2 regions of the Rhodococcus sp. NPDC055024 genome follow, and region 2 is predicted to be linked to the other one. Evidence: riboswitches for the same ligand, from Rfam matches in the RefSeq annotation. Region 2 holds a riboswitch; the other holds the start of a gene.

Region 1 (8,406 bases), on a different contig from region 2:
GTCGCGACCGATTCCGATCGTCCGGACTGGCTTGCCGACGATCCGCGAGTAACGTTCATGCCCAGCGAGAAGTTCTTCGCCGATCCAAGTGTGTTGCCCACCCATAATTCTCAAGCTGTCGAATGCCAGCTGCACCATATACCGGGTCTGGCAGAACACTTCCTCTACTCGAACGACGACATGTTCTTCGGCCGTCCGGTCGGTCCGGACATGTTCTTCTCCCCCGGTGGCATCAGCATGTTCATCGAAGCCGACACCAGAATCGGATTGGGACACAACGACAACGACCGCAGCGGGTTCGAGAATGCGGCACGCGTCAACCGCCGGTTGCTTCAGGACCGCTTCGGGCTGATGACCACCAGGCACCTCGAGCACGCTGCGACACCGCTGCGTAAGAGCGTGATGGCAGAGATGGAACGTGAGTTCGCCGAAGACTTCGCCGCAACTGCAGCAAGCACCTTCCGCGCGAGTTCCAATATCTCGGTTACCAATTCGCTGTACCACTACTACACGCTCATGAGTGGACGGTCGGTGGTGCAGAAGTCCGCAGCCGTCAAATACGTCGACACGACGGTCAAGGCCGGTTTGCGCGACATGGACTCACTGCTCGCCAAGCGCTCCATGGACTTCTTCTGCCTCAACGACGGCAGCGCTCCGGAGATCGAACTGGAACTTCGCACACGCAAGATCACGGAGTTTCTGGAGAGCTATTACCCCATCCCGGCTCCCTGGGAATCCTAGACGAACGAGGGCCCAGCCGATTTCGGCTGGGCCCTCGTCACTTCAGTCGATCAGCGTGCTGACACATGCTCTCGCTGCACTGGAATGGGCAATCCGAGATTGTCACGCAATGTCGTTCCTTCGTAGTCACTACGGAGAACACCTCGATCCTGCAGCAGCGGCACCACGTCGTCGACGAACTCGTCGAGTCCCGTCGGTACGAGGTGCGAGCCGAGGATGAATCCGTCCGAACCGTCGTTGCCGACAAACGAATCGATTTTCTCGGCAACCTGCTGCGGCGTACCCACAATCGGTCCACGCTCGAACTGGTCGATCACAACCTCGCGCAGATTCAACTTCTTGCTTTCCGCGACCGCGCGCAGTTTTGCCACGGTCGCGAAACGATCCTGGTGAATGAAGGCGCGCCCCTGGATGATCGGCGGAGCTTCGGGGTCCGGTGCGATATCGGGTAGGGGCCCTTCGGGGTCGTACTTCGACAGATCGAGATTCCAGATCTGTTCGAGCAGAACCAAAGCGGTCTGGCCGGTGACCTGCTGGTCGCGAATCTCTCGGTACTTCTCGATCGCATCTGCCTCCGAGGTGCCGAGAACAAAACTCGCCGACGGCAGGATCTTGATGTCACCCGGGTCGCGTCCGGCCGCGACGGCACGTGCTTTGATATCGCGATAGAAATCGGCCGCCTCGGGCAATTGACCATACGGTGAGAAGATCGCGTCGGCATTGCCGGCAGCAAAATCGCGCCCCTGCGGCGACACCCCGGCCTGCAGAATAACCGGGCGCCCTTGTGGACTGCGCGGAACTGTGAATCGGCCGTTCACATCGAAATGTGATCCGTGGAAAGCGAATTCACCGGCATCTGGTCGCGAGAGAAAGCGTCCCGATGCCTTGTCAGCAACGATGTCGTCGTTGCGCCACGAATCCCACAGCTCACGCACCAGCGCTACCGTCTCCTCCGCACGCTCGTATCGTTGCGCACGATCCAGGTATCCACCGCGACGAAAGTTCTGGCCGGTGAATGCGTCGAACGAGGTGACGACGTTCCAGGCGGCACGACCTCCGGACAACTGATCGAGCGTCGCAAATTGGCGGGCCAGTTCGTACGGCTCGTTGAACGTGGCGTTGATGGTGCCGGCCAAACCGAGGTGTTCGGTTACTGCCGCCAACGATGCAAGCACGGTGAAGGTGTCCGGCCTGCCGATGATGTCCTGATCGAATATCTGTCCTGCACGTTCACGAAGAGCAAGACCTTCGGCGAGGAAGAAGAAGTCGAACTTCCCACGCTCGGCGGTTCGAGCGGTGTGCTCGAAGGATTCGAACTCGATCTGACTGCCCGCCTGCGGATCCCACCATGCAGTGTGATGGTTGACGCCGCCGAGGTAGGCACCCAGGATGACCTGCTTACGCTGCTGAGAACTCATGAAAGTGTATTCCTCGTCTGTCAGGCGGCCGGAGTGCCGGCGGCGTAGCGGTTGGGAACGTCGATGGACAGACCAAGCAGTCCGCGAAGATTCGTCTGTGGGTATTCGGTGCGGAATACGCTGCGCCGCTGCAATTCCGGAACCAGCTCGCCGGCGATCGCGTCGAGGTCGTCCACGACGACGCCCGGTCGCAACCGGAAGCCGTCGATTCCCAACTGTTGCCACCGGAGCAGAAGATCTGTCAACTCGGCCGCGGTACCGGTGAAGGTCAGCGCGTCCGAACGGTATTCGGTACCAACCTGCGCGTCGAGTCGAGCGAGCCGTTGCTTTCCGGTTTCTTCCGGCGTATCGAAGAAGACGACGATGTCGGTGAAGACCCGAAGTGGTTCGCCGGCGCGCTGCACGTGTTCTTCGGCTGCTCGCACCTCACCCAGGATTGCCGTAACCTGCCCGTCGTCGAATGGCGTCACGAACACCAGGTCAGCCGTGCGCGCTGCCAGTTCGTACGCCACGCGCTGATGCGCCAATGCGGTCACGACTGGATGCCCCTGCGGCGGGCGCGGAGTCACCGACGGTCCACGGACCGACAAATACTTTCCCTCGAAGTCGATGTAGTGCAACTTGTCTCGGTCGATGAATCGGCGCTGCTCCACGTCGCGGATCTCGGCGTCGTCCTCCCAGCTGTCCCAGAGTCGCCGGATGACGTCAGCGGCCTCCGCAGCTTCGTCGAACAGATCACGTACGAAGTCCGGGAGGACACCTGAAACGATCGACTGACGCTCGGCATCGGTGAGCGCTGGGATATCGCGTCGCCCGAACTGTGCCGCCTCGGATTCCGAGGCCGACACCTTCACCTGCCATCCGGCGCGACCGCGCGAGGTGTAGTCCAGCGTGGCAACGGCTTTGGACACGTGGAACGGTTCGGTGTGAATGGTGGTGATGGTCGGGATCAACCCGATGTTGCTCGTGATCGGTGCCAGTCGGGCGGCCACGAGATGTGCGTCGAGCCGAGCGCGCACCCGGTCAACCGCGTCGTCGACAGGCTCGAGTGGGTTGGCTGGCACCGAGAGACTGTCCTCGATGGTGACGAAATCGAGCAGACCACGCTCGGCGGTCGTCACCACGTCAGTCCAATACGACGCGCTGAACAGCTCACTCGGGCGCGAGTGCGGCTCTCGCCAGGCCGCTGGGTGCCAACCGGCACCGTCCAGCGCTACGGCGAGATGCAACGGAGCAAGATGAGAAGAAGGGGTGGAGGTCATCGGCGCATACTCCTGTTCGAGAACTACTCGGGAGCGCACAGTGCCGACCGCAGAAACCGTCAGCACTCGACTGACGGTTCTCGTGGCGACTGCCGCTTGCGACACGCACCGCGCGTATCGCCAGGTGTGATTCCGGGGCACCCCATCGGCATGAAGGGTTGCCGTCCAGCTAGCCGGTCCTTGTTGCTGGAGCTCTGCACCTACCTCGACGGTAGTGAGTACGCGACCGCCCGGCAATCACCCAGAACTGCGCGTGGGTGCCGGAAACCGCCTGCGACCTCAGATGATCGAGCGTGCCGCCTTTTCGCTCTCGAGGATTCGAATGCCGGCAGCACTGAGCCTCCGGGCACCCTCGGCCGCGTCGACGGGCTCACCGACCGTCACGTGCGCACCGAGTGGAACGACCGAATGAACAATTGTCTCGTCGTACACGTGCACCAGATTGCACCCCTGAGCCCCGTCACGACCACGCTGACCACCGACTTCCACGTTCAAGTCCTGGGTGTAACACGTCGACGACGCCACGGAAACCGGAATGCCGGCGAACGTCGCCGTCGTCGAATAGTGCAGGTGCCCGGCAAGAATCGCCCGGACGTCGCTGCCACGCAAGACGTCCGCCAACCGGGACTGATCGCGCAACTCCACCAGAACCGCGAGATCCTGAATGCACGGAACAGGCGGATGATGCAGCGCCAGAATTGTTCCGTCGGGCGCCGGCACCGCCAATTCTGCGCGTAGCCAATCCAATTGGCCATCCGTTATCTCACCGTAGTGATGCCCGGGAACCGACGAATCCAGGGTGATCACCCGCAGTCCGTCAAGGTCGTAGACGTTGTCGACGGGATGATCGGTGGCGTCTTCGCCCAACAGCAGAGATCTGAACGTAGGGCGGTCGTCGTGGTTGCCCATCGCCCAGACGACCTGCGCATCGATCTCGGCCGCCACGGGTTCCACGATGGCTTTCAATTCCGCGTATGCGTCGGGGTGCCCCTGGTCGGTCAGGTCGCCGGTGAATATCAGTGCATCCGGGCGTGCGCCCGAGGCCACGATCCCGCGGAGCACTTCCCGCAACCTCGTCGACGCATCCACGGCGTCGTACAGCTGTCCCTGCGCCACCAGATGTGTGTCACTGAGGTGCACCAGAAAATGCTTCGGACGCGGGTACTCGGCATTCCGAACGCTCATCGGTCTCTCGCTTCCGCTTGCCGACGCGTAGGCGCCGGTGCGGCACCTACTGATCGTCGACACTAGTCAACCGACCAACAGTGACTGATCGGGGCACACCCGACGAACACGAAGCGAACTCCCGCGGCGACCCTCGGGATCGAGTAGTTGAAGCTGCGAGTAGTGTGTGGACAGTGTTGTTCCTGACCACTCGGCGTTACGTCGACCTTCGCCTGCAGGCGAGCGCAATGTGTACGCGCTCGCTCTGACCTGACGCGTACCAGGAAACATTTCTTCGAATCTGCCCGGCCTCTGGTGCCGCGCTGCGTTTCGCTCCCTTGATTTTCGAAAGGCATAGTCATGCCCAGCTCCACCTCCACCGGCGTGCCGGAAAAGTCCACGTCCCGTTTTCCGTCCTGGGCGACGGCATTCGGACCGCAGATCGTCGCCGGCCTCGTACTCGGTGTCATCATCGGTCTCGTCGCCCGGGCAATGCCTGATGCGGCCGACGGCAACGTCAACTGGTTGGTCGGCACCGTGCAGACCATCGGTTCGAGTTACGTCAAGCTGCTCACCGTTGCCGTGATCCCGCTGGTGTTCACGGCCATCGTCAGTTCCATCGCCAACCTGCGACAGGTCGCCAATGCAGCTCGCCTGGCCGTGCAGACCTTGCTCTGGTTCGCCATCACCGCGTTCATCGCTGTGATCATCGGCATCATCGTCGGCCTGATCACCGATCCCGGTTCACGGACCGACGTCGCCGCCGAAGCAGCGAAGGAACCCAAGAGCTCCGGCTCGTGGTGGGCGTTCATCACCGGACTGGTTCCGAGCAACTTCCTCGGGCTGGGCGCAAAGACTTCCGTTACCGAAGGTGTAGCGACCACGTCGCTGAGCTTCAACGTCCTGCAGCTGCTCGTCATCGCCGGCGCAATCGGCATTGCTGCGCTCAAGATCGGACCGAAGGCTGCGCCGTTCCTCGAGTTCAACGCATCGCTTCTCGCGATCGTTCAGAAGGTCCTGTGGTGGATCATCCGCCTCGCCCCGATCGGCACCGCCGCGCTGATTGCCAACGCTGTCGCCACCTACGGCTGGGATGCGATCGGCTCGCTGGGCGTCTTCACCGCCGCCATCTACATCGGTCTGGCGATCGTGTTCTTCGTGGTCTACCCCATCCTGATTGCCGCGCACGGCCTCTCGGTCCGAAGCTTCTTCTCCGGCGTCTGGCCTGCGACTCAGCTCGGTTTCGTCTCGCGCTCGTCGATCGGCACCCTGCCTCTGACCGAACGCGTGACAGAACGCAACCTCGGTGTTCCGCGTGAGTACGCCTCGTTCGCCGTTCCGCTCGGTGCCACCACGAAGATGGACGGTTGCGCTGCAATCTATCCCGCAATCGCAGCAATCTTCGTCGCCGGCTTCTACGACGTTCCGCTGACGTTCACCGACTACCTGCTGATCGTCGTCGTTTCGGTCATCGGCTCGGCAGCAACGGCCGGAACAACCGGTGCGACAGTCATGCTCACACTCACGCTCTCCACCCTGGGTCTTCCGCTGGCTGGCGTCGGCCTGCTCCTCGCCGTCGAACCGATCGTCGACATGGGTCGTACCGCAGTCAACGTCACCGGCCAGGCTCTGGTTCCGGTCATCGTTGCAAAGCGTGAGGGCATCCTCGACAAGGAGCGTTTCGACGCTCCCCGCAACGGCGATCCCTTCGCCGAGGAACTAGTCGACGCGTAACCCCTCGCTGAAAACAGCAGCGTCCCCGCACCTGAGCAATACGGTGCGGGGACGCTACTTTTCACCCCAGTTTTCACCCTTGCCGAAATAAACCATTTGGTCGTTATGACCAGTATGCTCAGCCGGCACAGCCCTCCGAAGTGGAAGGGCTGCCCAGTTGAACACGAGGTCACATGAAGCTCCGCCGTCTGGCATTCAGCGTCGCAGGTTGCGCCGCAATCACTCTGGTTGCCGCGCCCGCCGCTCAGGCATCCACGGTTTTCGATTTCCTACCCATCGAGATCGCACGCATGATTCCGACTGGCTCTGCAGACGCAGTCCAGCCGTTCCTTCCCCCGGTCTTCGCACCGCCGGCGCCACCCGCTCCGCAAGCGCCCCAGAACCAGCCGGCGCCGCAGAACACTCCCGCACCGGCGCGGTACTACCAGAACTGCACGGCCGTTCGTAACGCCGGCGCAGCTCCGTTGTACCGGGGCCAGAACGGGTACGCCCCGCATCTCGACCGGGACAACGACGGCATCGCCTGCGAGTGATCCAACGCTCGGGTTGTGGTGCATCCACAACCCGAGCACTGTTGTCGAACCGTCAGACGCCCAATGCCCGGGACAGAGTCGGCCACGCCTTCGGCAGTCGCTCACGCCAATACGCCCACGCATGCGTACCGTTCGGCTCGTAATCCACCTGTGCCGGAATCTTCAACTCCTGCAACCGCGCGTCGAACATCTTGGTGCAGGCGTGGGCGGCAACCTCGATGCCGCCGCCGATCACCAGTCGCTCGAGCAGTTCAGGAGTCTGCAGCGTCTCGTCGGATCCGGGACGACCGTTCGCCGTCGACACGTAGATTTCCTTGCCGCGCAACTTCTCTGCGTTGATCAACGAATCGTGCGCCTCCCACTCCGGGCCTCCTGGCACACCCCAGATGTTGGCCGGATCTCCACTTCGGGAAGATATCGTGGCCTGGACGGCAGTTCGGCCGAGCGGATCCATCGTGGAATAGCAGCCGCTGAAAACCGCGACGCCCCTATACATGTCCGGAAAGCGTTGGGCGAGCATCATTGCGCCCATCGCGCCCATGGAATTGCCGGCGATCGCGTTGATGCCGTTGGTCTCGAGTCGTGCGTCGATCAGCGGTGGCAATTCCTCGGTGATGAAGGTTTCCCACTTGTGCAGTCCCAGCCGCGGATCCGGATTCTCCCAGTCCGAGTACAGGCTCGCGATTCCGCCATTGAGCATCACGACGTTGACGTTCTTGTCGGCGAAGAACGCCGGAGCGCCGCCGATCGTCATCCATCCGCTGCTCTTCTCACCGGCGTCGACACCCTCGAGCATGTACAGCGCTGGGCGTGGAACCGAATTGTCGGCGGGTAGCAAAATCTCGACGCCGACCTCGCGTCGAAGTGCAGGCGACGCCACCGTCAGTCTGACCGCCTGCGGTGCGGTCACCTTCTCCCCGACGATAGCCGGGACGACGATGTCGTCGCGCAGGTCCGGTTTGGGGCCCGGATCCTCCTGAAGTGGTCCCGGGATCGTCGACCCCGAGCTCACGCTTCCCTCGACACTGCCCAGACTTCCCGAGCTTCCCGAACTACCCGAGCTTCCGGAACTCGGCGCTGCCGTCGACAGTCCGCCCAACTGCAAAGAAAGTGCACAGACGGCCAAACACACCGCACCTGTGCGCGCAGATCGGATCCACGCACGCCGCTCAGTCCTCATGAAACTCCCAAACCAGTCAAAGATGTTTCCGTGAACATACCGTGCAGTTCGGACTTTCTTGGACAAACGACCACGACAAGATCTGTCGGACGCCGCCACTAGGCTGGCCCCGTGCAACCGGACTCAGTCAAGGCCCTCGACCTCGACCGAATTCGCGCTGTCGTCGGCACGACAACCTACGACCGCGGACTTACCTACCTTCGGCAGAATGCGGTCGTATCCATCAGCTGGAACGACACCCCGGATACCTTGACCGGCGCCGTGGCGGGGACCGCGCGGGAGCCGTACGCCTGCACGATTTCGACAAGTCGCAGCGCGACCGGTACAGCCACATTCGCGCGTGGCCTCTGCACGTGTCCGGTGCGGATGAACTG
Region 2 (8,406 bases):
GAGGTAGTAGTCGGTGGTGTTCTGGTAGTAGGAGATGTCGGTGGGCGCCAGGCCGGCCGCGACGTTCTGCTCACTCCACTTGACCAGCAGCGCTTCCTGATTGGTACCAGAGGAGACGGCGATCTTCTTGCCGGCGACGTCCTTGGGTTCCTTGATGGAGATCCCGGCGCCCTTCTTCGCTTCGAAGGCGAGGGTGTCGAGTCGGTAGGTGGCGAAGTCGTACTTCTCCTTACGCTCCTCTGTGACAGTCACGTTGGAGAGGAAAGCGTCGGCTTCCCCGGAGTCGATGCGGACGAAGTTCTGTGCCCAGTCCGCTGTCTGCAGATCGACCTTCAAACCGAGAACGTCACCGATCAGGTAGGCGAAGTCGGTCTCGGAGCCGATGAGGGTGGTGTCGTCGTCGGCGTAGAAGCGAAGCGGCGGAGCGGAACCCGCGCTACCGGTGACTCGCAGCGTGCCGCGATCACGAATGTCCTGAGGAACCTCGGCGGCGATGGCATCCACCTTGTCGGTGGTGATGCGATTCTGGTCGGCGGTGAGGTTGTAACCCGCGGCCGCGGTGACCTGGGCGCCGTCGGACTCGGCGTCAGCACTGCTGCACGCAGCGCTGAGCAGTCCGACGGTGGCAAGAGCCGAGATCAGAAAAGTCGCGCGACGGGATGGGGAGAACATCAATTTTTCCTTCCGGGAATGAGTCTGGGTCGCGTCAGAGGACGCGGGAGAGAAACGCTTTGGTCCGTTCGTGGACCGGATTGTCGATCACCTGCGACGGCGGGCCCTGTTCGACGATGACGCCGCCGTCCATGAAGACCGCGGTGTCCGCCACCTCCCGAGCAAATCCGACCTCGTGCGTGACGATCACCAAGGTGGCGCCGTCGCGGGCAAGCTGGGCAAGAACTTCGAGGACTTCGCCGACCAACTCGGGATCGAGCGCCGACGTCGGTTCGTCGAAGAGAATCACAGCCGGACGCAGTGCCAACGCTCGCGCTATCGCTACGCGCTGTTGCTGGCCGCCGGAGAGTTGGCGGGGGTACTCGTCGGCCTTGTCTCCCACTCCCACTCGCTCGAGCAGAGCGCGGGCTTCGCGGTAGACCTCGTCACGGTCTCGTTTCTGGGCCGAGAGCGGTGCTTCCACCACGTTCTCCAGCGCGGTCAGGTGCGGAAACAGGTTGAAGTTCTGGAACACGAATCCGATATGTGAACGCTGCTTCAGGATCTCGCGGTCACGCAGTTCGTGAAGTCGATTTCCCTTGCGCCGGTATCCGATCAGTTCTCCGTCGATCCGTACGGTCCCGCGGTCGACCTTCTCGAGGTGATTGAGGGTGCGCAGCAAGGTGGACTTACCGGAACCGGACGGTCCGAGAATGACGGTCACTTCGCCCTTGCGAACCAGGAGATCAACGCCGGCAAGTACTTCCAGCGTGCCGAACGACTTGTGGATTCCGCGCGCTTCGACGGCGTACACCGTCTCTTCGGCCAATTCTGCGGTCACCGGGTCGCACCTCTCGGAATATCGAGACGCGCATCACGAATCTCTTCGAACTTCTTGCGCGCCTTCTGGATCGGAGTCAAAGGAAGGGCGCGGGCGGATCCACGTGCGTAGTGGCGCTCAACGTAGTACTGACCGATCGAGAGCAACGTCGTGAGGATGATGTACCAGATTGTGGCGACCATCAGCAGGGGCACAACTCGTCCGTTGCGGCCGAATATGACCTGCACCTGGTAGAACAGTTCGGCGATCGCCATGGTGGAGACGATGGACGTTCCCTTGAAGAGTCCGATGACCTCGTTGGCGGCATTGGGGAGGATCGCCCGCATCGCCTGCGGGAGAATGATCTTGAAGAACTGGCGACTGCGCGGAATACCGAGCGAGTGAGCTGCTTCGATCTGACCGTGATCCACCGAGATAATTCCGGAGCGGATGATCTCGGCCGAGTACGCGGCCTGGTGCAGTGCCAAACCGATGACTGCTGCAGTGAATCCACCGATCACACCGCTGACCTGGAAGGTGAAGAACTCCGGTCCGAAAGGTATTCCAAGAGAAAGGGTCTGGTACAGGTACGTGATGTTGAACCAGAAGAGCAGCTGCACGATGAGCGGAATCGAGCGGAAGGCCCAGATGTAGGTCCAGGCGATCACCTGCAGGACCGGATTCTTCGACAACCGGCCGAGTGCGAGGAAAACACCGAGACCGAATCCGAGGATCGTCCCCCACAGGGTCAGTTTGATCGTCATCCACAACGCGGCAAGCACTGATTTCGCGGTGAAGTACTGCGCGAACGTCGGCCAGTCCCAGCCTGGATTGACAACGAGTCCGTGAATGAACTGAGCAAGCAATACCAGCACGACCGCGCTGATCACCCAGCGCAGCGGGTGCCAGGTGCGAGCAACGACAAGTTCCGAGTCGGGAAGTTGCGGCTCGGCCACCGACTTTTCGGGGCGGACATCGGTGGGCGCGCTCACGGCGCACTACCTGACGGAGTGGACATCACGAATAGACCTTTCGGGGAATGGGAACGCAGCTGTGTTCTCGAGGTGGCGTACTCGAGTTGCGAAGACGACGACAGTTCGGTCGGTGACAGTGAGGTCAGAGACAGTGACACGAAGCGGTGCGGCACAGATCGATGTGACGACGCCTGTGCGCAGCGTGCGAAGTGGAACCCATGTGATGCCTTCCATCGGTCCTGGCGGTAGCACCCGCTCCCGATCACTCGGGGGGTTGCTGCGACGTCGACGAGCCAGGTCTCTCGGTCGCTCTGGATGGTGAGCAAAGACTAGACGCGAATTCCCGAGTCGTCAAATGTTGTATTTCCCTGCACCGCAAGGGAAATGAAGGCCGCTTCATGTTGAAATCGCACTGATTTCAACGGTGTCCGAAACCTTGGTCGCCGTGTTCAATGGAGTGTTCGAATCGAGACCGGGACCGCCGTCCGGACTGACTTTTCCTCTGCCGTACCGTCTGCGGAGTGAGTGGAATCGACGCTTTCTTCATCTTGTTGGCCGGCATCGGTGCGGGCGCGATCAATGCCGTCGTCGGCAGTGGAACGCTGATCACGTTTCCCACCCTGGTCGCCTTCGGCATGCCGCCGGTGACCGCGACCATGTCCAACGCAGTCGGGCTCGTCGCCGGCGGGGTTTCGGGCACGTGGGGATACCGGCGTGAGTTGTCCGGGCAGTGGGGTCGTTTGAAGTGGCAGATTCCCGCGTCGCTCGCCGGCGCACTCCTTGGTTCGTGGTTGCTCATGCACCTACCCGAGAAACTGTTCGAGACCATCGTTCCGGTGCTGCTGATCCTGGCTCTCGCACTTGTCCTCCTCCAGCCACGTATCCAGGCGTGGGCGAAGAAGCGTTCCACCGAAGAGACGACGCTGTCCACCAAGAGGCTGATGCTCCTGACCGCGGGCACCTTTGCCGTCGGCATCTACGGCGGCTACTTCACCGCCGCGCAGGGCATCCTCCTCATCGGTGTGATGGGTGCCATCCTCCCGGAAACCCTCCAGCGCATGAACGGCGCGAAGAACCTGCTCTCACTGCTCGTCAACATCGTCGCGGCCGGAATGTACATCACCCTGGCCTTCGACCAGATCAATTGGGCAGCAGCAGGTTTGATCGCTGTCGGCTCACTCGGTGGCGGCGTTCTCGGCGCCCGCTACGGACGACGCCTGTCCCCCACTGCACTGCGATACACGATTGTCGTCGTCGGCCTGATCGGCTTGTGGCGTCTTCTCGCTTGACCGCCCACATCGGGCGGCACCCGCACATACTGGAGATATGACCAGAACAGACGATCAGACCGGTTGGACCTACCTCATGGACATGGACGGGGTTCTCGTCCACGAGGAGCACTTGATACCCGGAGCAGACACGTTCCTGGCAGAACTGGCGTCGAACGACATTCCGTACATGGTGCTCACCAACAACTCCATCCGCACCCCGCGTGACCTGCGAGCACGCCTCCTCAATTCGGGACTCGACATCCCGGAGAAGTCGATCTGGACGTCAGCGCTCGCTACCGCGACCTTCCTGGCCAACCAGCGTCCGGGCGGCAGCGCCTACGTGGTCGGTGAATCGGGCCTGACCACTGCACTGCACGACATCGGCTACGTCCTGACGGACAGCGACCCCGACTACGTCGTCCTCGGCGAGACGCGCACGTACTCCTTCGAGGCGATCACCACGGCCATTCGCCTGGTCGAGCGTGGATCGCGGTTCATCGCCACCAACCCCGACGCCACCGGACCGTCGCGCGACGGCTCTCTCCCGGCCACAGGCTCGGTCGCCGCTCTCATCACCAAGGCAACCGGACGCGATCCCTACTACGTCGGCAAGCCCAACGCCTTGATGATGCGGTCCGCCCTGCGGTCCATCGGCGCTCATTCAGCCAACACGTTGATGATCGGCGACCGCATGGACACCGACATCGTCTGCGGCCTCGAAGCCGGACTGCAGACGATTCTGGTGATGACCGGAATCTCGACCCGCGCGTCGGTGGAGCTCTACCCGTACCGCCCGACCATCGTCCTCGAGTCGGTCGCAGATTTGGTCGGAATGACAACCGATCCATTCCGTAGCAACGCAAACAATTGAAGGAATTGTCAAAAGAATGGAAAGTTGGTAATTAACTGGTAAAAACAGCGAGTTTGCCAGGATCCGACTCGTCCCGTTTGTCCAACTGGACAAACAAACGGTTTTCTTCGCACCAAAATTACATACTGATAGTTATCCGCAGGTCAGAGCCACTTTCAATTCCCCGGACAATGTGGATCACAGTCGAAAAAGAAATTTTGGAAAAGTAGTAACGAATCGTTTGCCGTGGCTGATACTCATGTCTGAACGACCCATTTCGGGTCCCAGACATGAAATGAGATTTTCATGAAGAAGCAGACCAAGGGTGCGATCGCTGCTGCGGCGGCCGGTGCCCTCCTCCTCGGTGGAGCGGGCTCGCTCGCAGTGTGGAGCGATTCGGCCGACGTCAGTGGCGGCGGACCCGTCACGTCCGGCGCACTCGACCTGAGCGCTTGCGCACCGGTTGGCGGCGGTTGGAACTCCCTCAACCCGACGAAGACCGCGATCACCAATATCTCGGCCTACCGCATCGTCACCACTGAGAGCATCGAATACACCTGCGACGTCACGGTGACTGCAGTCGGAGATCGCCTCGCCGCTGTTCTGACCGCCGACACAGCCGGAATCGTTCCAGGTGCCAACAGCGCCGAACTTGCCGCGGCGGTGCAACCGGTTACCACGATCAAGGATGCAGGTGGCAACCCGATCTCCCAGATCACCAAGGTGCAGAACAATACCGTCGTCCACGTCGGGGTCCGTCTCAACTTCACCGATGTGGCCAACCAGGTCGCGCAGAACCAGTCGCTGAACTTGTCGGCACTGAAGCTGGTCGTCACTCAGACAGCACTGACACCGGCCCCGTAATTTCATGAGGAAAAAGGTCTGGGGAGCGATCGCAGTCGCGGTGGCTGCTGTAGCGGTGTTCGCATCGTCGCAGCAGTCGCTCGCGCTGTGGTCCGATTCGGCGAGCGCGAATGGCGGCACGGCAACTGCCGCCAGCGTCAACCTCACGGTTGGTACCTCTACCGGAACCAGTGCGGCGTACCCATTGTCAACGCTGACGACCGGAACGACTCTGGTAGTTCCTGGTAATACGGTGCAAGCGCCGCTGACAGTCAAAAACTCGGGAACCGACCCCTTGCAATGGCGAATGCAGGCGACGACACTACTGACCGAATTCACCCTGACCACATACGGAGTCGCCAACGAAGGCGCCTGCCCGGCTGGAGTGAACACAGCGGCCCCGGCAGTCACCCCCCTGATATCGGGTTCGATGAACGCATCGCTGCAATACCCGGTTTCGCCGGCGTACATGCCGAGTCCGCTGGCCTCGAACGCAACTTACGTCCTGTGTTTACGGCTCACAGTAGGAACTCAGTCGGTCTCCGGAGCAACAAACACCGCTACCTTGACGTTCCAGGCAGGTCCGGTATGACAAAGCACTCCACGAAGCGCGAACATACCGGCCCGCTCTGGTGGATCACCTCGATCGTCAGTTGGACACTGCTGCTGGCAATTTCGGCAGTCATCGTCGCAACCATCGTCGTCCCCTTCTTCGCGGGAGCGCAGCGCTTCACGATTCTGACCGGTTCGATGCGCCCGACGTACAACCCTGGATCACTGGTAGTCGTCAAACCTGTCGATCCGTCCGAACTGGGGATCGGTACACCTATTACGTACCAGCTGGAATCGGGTCAGCCGACCGTCGTCACGCACCGGATCATCGCCACAAGTGAAAACCAGAAGGGTGAACGAACTTTCATCACCCAAGGCGACGCGAACGGTGAGCCTGACGAGAAGGAAGTACGGCCAGTACAGATCCGGGGAAAGGTCTGGTACAGCCTTCCGTATCTCGGCTACGTCAACACTTGGCTCACCGGAGAGCAGCGCACCGTGATCGTGGTGATAGTCGTGACGGCACTACTGCTGTACGCGGCCTACATGATGATCAGCGGCATCCGTGATGGCCGGAAGGAGCGTGCTCGAGCCCGATTGGCTCCTGACCCTGCAACTTTCGCGCCCACAGACTCCGCCCAGATCGAGAAAGGCCAGCACGATGCCCTCGCGCCCTGACCGTCCGGCCCATCGGATTCGTCACCTGTTGACCAGCACTCGCTTTCGCGCGCTGCTCGCTTTGGGGATGGTGCTGGGTGTCGGTGGCGTGACCACACTCGCCGCATGGACATCCTCCGCCACGGCAACCTCGGGCAACATCACGACCGGGTCGATCAATCTGAACTTGAACACCACAACGCAACCCGAGCTGACCACAACACTGAACTTCAGCCAACTCGGCAAAACCGGGATGATTCCGGGAGATTCGAACACCGCGATCCTCAAGGTCAACAATGTCGGTGCTGGGGCGACCCTTCCGCTGAAGTACACGATCACATCCACGAGCAACGGTGCGTTGACGACCTTTTTGCGGATGACGGTGTCGTCGAACGGAACTGTGGCAAACAAGTGTGCCGACGGAACCAATGTGGTGTCCTCCTTACCCCTGACACTGACTTCGAATCAGGCTGTCGGCACCGCCGACCGCCCGCTGGCGGCCGGGGCTACCGAGAATTTGTGTGTCTCCGTTCAGCTTCCCGCGAGCCCCATGCCGCCGAAGAGCAGTTCTTCGAGCATCGTCCTGACCTTCACGGCAAAGGTGTGAGCACAGTGGCCCAACACACGAAGTCACCCTCGAACACTTCAAAGCCCCGCCGCGTTCAGGAGGTCTTGCTTACGCTCGGTGCCCTCGCCGGACTGGTATCGATAGTCTTCTTCGTCGCCGGTCTGGCTTTTGGTATCACTCCTTTGATCTTCAAGAGCGGATCGATGTCTCCCACGATCGATACCGGTGCATTGGCATTCGCGCGTACCGTGCCCGCGTCCGAAGTTCAGGTCGGTGACATCGTCAGCGTGTACGACAGTCAAGGCACGCGCATCACCCATCGCGTCGAAACGATTGATCAGCAAGGCAATAATCTTGCCGTCGCACAACTGCGTGGTGACGCAAATCCGATCACCGATCCTGATCCCTACGTCATCACCGAAGCCGATCGAGTCTTCTTCAGCGTCGATCGTCTCGGCTACGTTGCTGTATGGCTCTCCGGACCGAGTGGTTTCGTGCTCGGCGCGATTGCCGTGTGCGGGCTTTCCTACATTGCGTTTCGTCCGAGGACGAAGCGCAGCAACTCGGGGCCAGGTGAAGATGACACACATGTTGTTGTCGATAGGCCACAACCGAATAATCTGGGCGCAGGTCGCGGCGACTCCCACGCACTCAAGGTGATCATCGCACTGGCAACGGTGGGTCTCAGTGTGGCGGGTATCGCCAACATCGGCGGGACTCAGGCGGGCTTCGCCGGCTCTGCGACGGCGGGGCCCGCTACTTTCACAACTGCCGCAAGCTTTCCCACCCCACCCGCGTCATTGACATGCACAGGAAACGGAACATCCGTAACACTCACCTGGCCCGCGACCGCAGGACAGAGCTACCGAATCATCGTGCGAAATGCAACGAACACCACCCAGCCTCCACTAGTCAGGGACGTCACGAGCGGATCCACGACACTGACGCTTTCGGATCTCCCCAGTGGGGGAATCCTCCTGTCCAACACGAACTATGACGTAGAGGTTCATGCCCTTACGGGAACGGTGGTGACTCCGGAGTACACGGGGTACCGCGTCAGCAGTTCAACAGCTCTCATCCTCTTCAGTTCCGTGTCGTGCGTATCCGGGCCTACGAGTGGTACCACTGCGGTCTCGGCTCTGGCTGCACGTTCTGCGCTCGCGACAGTGGCTCCGAGTTCTCCTACCTCCACTTCCACCACGGCCACCGGTTCCGCGACT

The links. A riboswitch is a leader RNA that binds a small molecule or an ion and turns the genes downstream of it on or off. The one in region 2 is predicted to bind S-adenosylmethionine.
Region 1: it holds a riboswitch for S-adenosylmethionine, as region 2 does, so the genes downstream of both, ACWF6P_RS30205 (LLM class flavin-dependent oxidoreductase) here and ACWF6P_RS10930 (putative leader peptide) in region 2, are expected to answer to the same signal.

Annotation. Positions count from the first base shown of each region.
Region 1 covers NZ_JBSGVT010000024.1:5,531-13,936, reverse strand. Annotated here, with positions in the region: gene ACWF6P_RS30215 (stealth family protein) at 1-741, shown strand, start outside; gene ACWF6P_RS30210 (NtaA/DmoA family FMN-dependent monooxygenase) at 792-2,159, opposite strand; gene ACWF6P_RS30205 (LLM class flavin-dependent oxidoreductase) at 2,180-3,526, opposite strand; SAM riboswitch class IV at 3,509-3,622, opposite strand; gene ACWF6P_RS30200 (phosphodiesterase) at 3,701-4,606, opposite strand; gene ACWF6P_RS30195 (dicarboxylate/amino acid:cation symporter) at 4,946-6,319, shown strand; gene ACWF6P_RS30190 (excalibur calcium-binding domain-containing protein) at 6,493-6,852, shown strand; gene ACWF6P_RS30185 (alpha/beta hydrolase) at 6,905-8,032, opposite strand; gene ACWF6P_RS30180 (DEAD/DEAH box helicase) at 8,144-8,406, shown strand, end outside.
Region 2 covers NZ_JBSGVT010000004.1:33,878-42,283, reverse strand. Annotated here, with positions in the region: gene ACWF6P_RS10945 (ABC transporter substrate-binding protein) at 1-672, opposite strand, end outside; gene ACWF6P_RS10940 (amino acid ABC transporter ATP-binding protein) at 707-1,492, opposite strand; gene ACWF6P_RS10935 (amino acid ABC transporter permease) at 1,489-2,463, opposite strand; gene ACWF6P_RS10930 (putative leader peptide) at 2,588-2,665, opposite strand; SAM riboswitch class I at 2,673-2,767, opposite strand; gene ACWF6P_RS10925 (sulfite exporter TauE/SafE family protein) at 2,967-3,734, shown strand; gene ACWF6P_RS10920 (HAD-IIA family hydrolase) at 3,772-4,587, shown strand; gene ACWF6P_RS10915 (alternate-type signal peptide domain-containing protein) at 4,873-5,430, shown strand; gene ACWF6P_RS10910 (hypothetical protein) at 5,435-6,001, shown strand; gene ACWF6P_RS10905 (signal peptidase I) at 5,998-6,639, shown strand; gene ACWF6P_RS10900 (SipW-dependent-type signal peptide-containing protein) at 6,623-7,225, shown strand; partial or broken gene ACWF6P_RS10895 (signal peptidase I) at 7,138-7,605, shown strand; gene ACWF6P_RS10890 (hypothetical protein) at 8,193-8,406, opposite strand, start outside.